Mangrovibacterium diazotrophicum: one gene and its partner. The protein of the gene in region 1 interacts with the protein of each later gene in a pairwise test. Links are inferred from orthologs where the notes say so. Each region holds a gene or a part of one and is shown on either strand. Other genes may lie near its edges.

Region 1 (2,786 bases):
TCAAATTATTGTAGTAGGTAACCCGACTTCCGATATTCGTTTTCGGATTAATGCGCAAGCCCGCTAAGCGCAATTCTTCTTCTGATAATTCTTTTATTGACTTGTAACTGTCGCGGTAACGAAATACAATCCATTCCCGTTCGTTGTCCATTGACACGAGAGGAGCCCGTGGAACATCAATCAAATCCAGAATTGCTTTGTCCGGTTTTTGATAACTTATATCTTCCTGTGCCTGAACCGCAACACAGAGAATCACAAAGAATAGTAGCAAAAATGTTTTCATTAATTATTGTTTTTTGAATTCATAGGATAATATCTTTTCAGAAATTGTCGCCTCTCAAAAGACCAAAACACGAATTAGACAACAACCAAAAAGCTAGATTGGACGAATCCTCACATAAATAAAGACACACTTTGCATGAAAAAGGGACAGATTTGTCAAAAAATTACCATCGAATTCTTTCAATTCCCTTTTCTGTCAGAAATTCGTTGGCTCTGCTGAAGTGTTTATTGCCGAAAAAACCACGGCTAGCCGATAGTGGCGAAGGGTGAACAGATGTCAATACCAGATGTTTGTTGCGGTCGATAAATTCCCCTTTCCGGATGGCATAGCTCCCCCATAAAATAAAGACAACATTCTCTTTGGTCTCGTTGATTCGATGAATTACAGCGTCGGTGAAATCTTCCCAGCCTTTTTTCTGATGCGAGCCTGCCTGATGTGCTCGAACTGTCAGCGTTGCGTTTAAAAGTAGAACGCCTTGTTTGGCCCAATCGGTGAGATTACCCGAAGCTGGAATCGGTTTATCCACATCTCCTTTCAACTCCTTAAAAATGTTGCGCAGGCTGGGAGGAAAGTCAACCCCGTCATTCACCGAAAAACAGAGTCCGTGCGCCTGCCCCGGTCCATGATAGGGATCTTGCCCGAGGATGACCACCTTCAACTGATCGAAGGAGCACTGATCAAAGGCATTGAAGATTAGCTTTGCCGGCGGATAAACCGTGTGCGAACGATACTCCTGATGCACAAACTCGGTGAGTTTTTCAAAATACGGTTTCTCAAATTCATCGGCTAGTACAGCCTTCCAGCTTTCTTCAATTTTAACATCCATGGGCTAATTGCTTGTTTATTGCGGTGCACTAAAATAAAAGATTTGTTTGGACGAGGCAAGCAATAGGTAGCCACAAGTAAAAAGCCTGAAGCGGCAAGAGATGCCATTGGTAGTCATAATTATTTGTAGTGTAGCGTTCTGTAAGCAACAAGCGACTAGTAACCAGCAACCAGAATCACTTCACTCTTCCGGGGTTCTTCTTCACAAAGTCTCCCCAGCCTTTGTATTCAGCTTTGGCGATTGGATTTTTCATTTGCAGGTAGTGACAAACGGCCACCGCTACCGCATCGGTCGCATCCAGCTCCGGCGGAAGGTTGTCAATCTTCATGGTGTTTTTCAGGAAATAGGCAACTTGCTCTTTGGCTGCCCGTCCCATACCGGTGATTGCCTGTTTCACCTTCAGCGGTGCGTATTCAAAAACAGGAATGTCGCGCTGCAGGGCGAGTCCCATCACGATTCCCTGCGCACGTCCCAGCTTCAACATAGCCTGAATATCCTTTCCGTAGAACGGTGATTCGATGGCCAGTTCATCCGGCAAATATTCCTCAATCAGGGCCTGTGTGCGAATAAAAATATGCTTCAGCCGGAGGTAGTGATTGTCGTAACCTTTTGTTTTGACAACCCCGACATGAAGGATTTTCGGTTTATTATCTTTCACCTCAATCAAGCCATAACCCATCACCACAGTACCCGGGTCTATTCCTAAAATACGTTTTCCTTCTAAACTCATGAATTACGATTTCGATTGTCGTAGAAGCCGCCACCCAAATGGTAAACGGAGACGGACTTGCTGAATGACAATTCCTAAAAGTATAAAACTTAAACCAATAAACGTGGTTGCATAGATCGTTTCGCGCAAGATCAAATGGATAAACATCAGCGAAATGAAGGGCGACAGAAACACAAAATTCCCGGTAACTGCATTGTTTTCACTTTTATGCAACGCATAAATCCAGATAATATAGGTGATACCCAGCTCAAACATGCCGACATACACAGCCGCGCCCAACGCTTTTGCCGTCACCGGAAAATCGAAAGCGCCCGGCTCGAAGAAACTGTATCCGGCTAAAAACAGCAAGCCAAACACAAAGTTCCAAAGTAGCACAACCAGCCGATCGCGTTTATCACGGGCACTGAAAATCCAGTAAAGCGACCAGATGATACTGCTCGCCAAAGCCAAAATCGCTCCAAAAGTATTTGTCCTGGCAAAACCATCCAAACCACCTTGCGACGAAATAAACACCACACCGGCAAAGCTGCAGCAAATAGCTACCAGATTTTTCCAACTCAACTTCTGACCCAACAACGGAACCGATAGCAACGCGAGTGTTACCGGCCAAACCATATTCAGCGCCTGTGTTACCTGCGCCGGGTTCAACGAGTAGGCCTGAAACAAAACCAAGTAATACAGGAATGGATTCAGAAATCCCTGGATGGCCGACTGTGCCAATTGTACGGTCGAAACGGCACGAAACTCGGCCCATCTCCCAGTCGCCAAAACCACGATCAGGAAAAATATGAGTGACACAATGGAAGCGATAAAAATAAGCTGAAACGGGGTGTACGATTGCAAGGCCAACTTAAAGGCTGTGGCAACCGTCGACCACAAAACAACAGCCAGCAAAGCCAGCAAAATAGCAGTTTTCTGATTTTTCATTTAGTTGATGGTTTCATTTA
Region 2 (2,785 bases), 270 kb from region 1 along the record:
ATTGTATTGACGATAACATTCGTGTAGAGCTTGGGAAAATTTCAGATGTAGCTGGTGAAGCCTCGTACATGGCCCTCGATGCAGCGGTGAACGATTTGAAAGCCGGAAACATTGATGCCTTGGTTACCGGTCCGATCAGCAAGGACAATATCCAAAGCGAAAAATTCAATTTTCCTGGTCACACCGAATTTTTGGCAGAGCAATTCAATACCAACAACTATGTGATGTTGATGGTGAGCGAGATGATGAAAATCGGGGTGGTTACCACACACGTGCCGCTGACAAAAGTTGCGGGCCTGATTACCAAAGAAGCGATCGTTCGCAAATTGCGGATCATTTCAGCTTCAATGGAACAAGACTTCAGCATTAAAAAACCTCGTATTGCCGTATTGGGCTTGAACCCGCACGCCGGCGACGGTGGTTTGTTGGGTAGCGAAGAAAAAGAAATTATCATCCCGGCAATTGAACAGGCGAAAGAAGAAGGTATTCTGGCCATCGGGCCATATCCTTGCGACGGTTTCTTTGGTTCGGGCGATTACACCAAGTTCGATGCTATTTTGGCGATGTACCACGATCAGGGCTTGACACCTTTCAAAGTGATTTCGTTCGAACGTGGCGTGAATTTCACGGCTGGTTTGCCGGTTATTCGTACATCTCCGGCTCACGGTACCGCATTTGATATTGCGGGTGAAGGTAAGGCGTCTCCGGAGTCATTCCGCGAAGCTTTGTACCTGGCGATTGATGTGCACAAGAACCGTGAGTTGTACAAAGAAATTAGCCAGAATCCGCTAAAACGCTATGAGATCAACCCGAACCAGGTTGATGAAAGCGTTGATTTTGTAGACGAAGAACCAACTCTTTAATTGGATAAAATGACCGGAGCCCACGGGCTTCGGTCTAAAAATATCTCTCTTCTATGTATGAATATATTTCCGGAAAAATCACCGGATTGACACCGGCAAACGCCGTAATTGAAGCCGGATCGATTGGTTATTTTATACACATTTCGTTAAATACATACTCCGCAATTAACGGAAAACAGTCCGTTATTCTGTATTTGCATCAAGTCGTTCGCGAAGATGCACACTTGCTTTATGGATTCGCCGATCAGGCTGAACGTGAGCTGTTTCGCTTGTTGATTTCGGTGAATGGAATTGGCTCGAGCACAGCCTTGATGATGCTCTCATCTTTGACCCCGGATGAGATAAAAAGGGCGATTTTGGAGGAAAATGTGAACCTGTTGAAAAGCATCAAAGGTATTGGAGCTAAGACTGCTCAGCGGGTCATCATCGATTTGAAAGATAAAATAGGAAAACAGCCGGTTAGCGACCAAATTTTAATGACCGGCGCAGACAATACTATCCGCGATGAAGCGTTATCTGCTTTAGTTATGCTCGGTTTCGCACGTAAAAGTGTTGAGAAAGAACTGGATAAAATTTTAAAAACAAATCCGGGAATCACCGTCGAGCAGATGATTAAAGCGGCCCTAAAAAGCCTGTAACATTTCATAAAGCGCGGTATTGAAAACATATCTGAGAAATTCATTACTTCTGGTCATTTTTGCGGGGGTTCTGGCGATGGGCTGGACTTCGGTGCCGGGTATTGAGTATGCTCAGCGTTCCTCAGAATTTTCACAAACGGCTGATTCAAGCTGGGTTGACACCCTTGAAGTTGATACCACGGGTGTCTTGATTTTCCCTTTCGACGACCGCAAAGAGTTCGATTATTCCGATCCGGAGTCCCAATCGGGGCTATTTCTGAAGCAACCTTCAAATATTACCACAGAGGTTGAATATGACCCCGTAACAGGGCAGTATATCATGACCGAAAAGGTCGGTGACATAAATTATCGCATGCCGAGGGCGATGTCGCTTGAGGAATATGTTCACTACGATTTTCAAAATTCAATCCGCAATTACTGGCGTCAACGTTCCGGAGAACAGGATCAGGAACTACGCGAAGGCTTGATTCCTCGTCTTTCGGTAGGGGGAGAAGCTTTCAACCGGATTTTTGGCGGTAATAATATCGACATTCGTCCCCAGGGATTTGTGGAAGTCAGCTTCGGTTACCAGATGAATTCAACCGAGAACCCGTCAATCCCCGAGCGTCTGCGAAAAGTTCCCTCCTTCGACTTCGATCAGAAGATCCAGATGAACGTGAACGGCAGCATCGGCGAAAAGATGAAGATGCGGGTGAATTACAATACCGAAGCGACCTTCGATTACGAAAACAAAATGAACCTGGAGTACTCGGGTGATGAAGATGAGATTATCAAGAAGGTTGAAGCGGGTAACGTGTCATTGCCATTGAACGGATCGCTGATAACCGGTGCCACCAACCTGTTTGGTGTAAAAACCGACATGCAGTTTGGCAAACTTTTCGTTTCGACCATCTTCTCGCAAAACAAGGGTGAAACGAAAGTTGTGGATATTGAGGGGGGAGCCCAGAAGACATCTTTCGAGTTGAAAGCGTCGGAATACGATGCCAACCGCCACTTCTTCCTTTCGCAATATTTCAGGGATACTTACGATAAAGCCTTGAGCAACCTGCCTGTGGTTCAGTCAGCGATTACAATCAACAAAATAGAAGTTTGGGTGACCAACAAGTCGGGTAATTACAGCGAGTCGCGAAACATTTTGGCGCTGATGGACCTGGCTGAACAAAGCAAAAATATTTACAACAGTGTTCCCGGTTTCGAAGGGAATACCGGTTTGCCCTACCCGGACAACATCTATCCGTACAACGACGCGAATAAAATGTACCGCGAGTTGATTGACAACTACGC

Evidence for each region.
Region 2: the proteins of ruvC (region 1) and ruvA interact in binary tests that used the Escherichia coli proteins (3 or more experiments, as listed by UniProt). The link is inferred for Mangrovibacterium diazotrophicum from one-to-one orthologs.

The regions. Positions count from the first base shown.
Region 1 is NZ_RAPN01000001.1:2,591,538-2,594,323, forward strand. What follows is about bases 63-2,771. They hold ruvC (crossover junction endodeoxyribonuclease RuvC), read right to left. Parts: upstream 1,840-2,771; coding sequence 1,285-1,839; downstream 63-1,284. Other genes in these bases: BC643_RS10260 (alpha/beta hydrolase family protein), read right to left, coding at 63-283; ung (uracil-DNA glycosylase), read right to left, coding at 447-1,109; BC643_RS10275 (DMT family transporter), read right to left, coding at 1,843-2,766; BC643_RS10280 (tetratricopeptide repeat protein), read right to left, coding at 2,767-2,771. In the rest of the region: more of BC643_RS10260, read right to left, coding at 1-62; more of BC643_RS10280, read right to left, coding at 2,772-2,786.
Region 2 is NZ_RAPN01000001.1:2,865,094-2,867,878, reverse strand. Bases 1-2,708 are described here. They hold ruvA (Holliday junction branch migration protein RuvA), read left to right. Parts: upstream 1-916; coding sequence 917-1,501; downstream 1,502-2,708. Other genes in these bases: sov (T9SS outer membrane translocon Sov/SprA), read left to right, coding at 1,521-2,708; pdxA (4-hydroxythreonine-4-phosphate dehydrogenase PdxA), read left to right, coding at 1-863. Outside these bases: more of sov, read left to right, coding at 2,709-2,785. UniProt on the Escherichia coli protein: The RuvA-RuvB-RuvC complex processes Holliday junction (HJ) DNA during genetic recombination and DNA repair.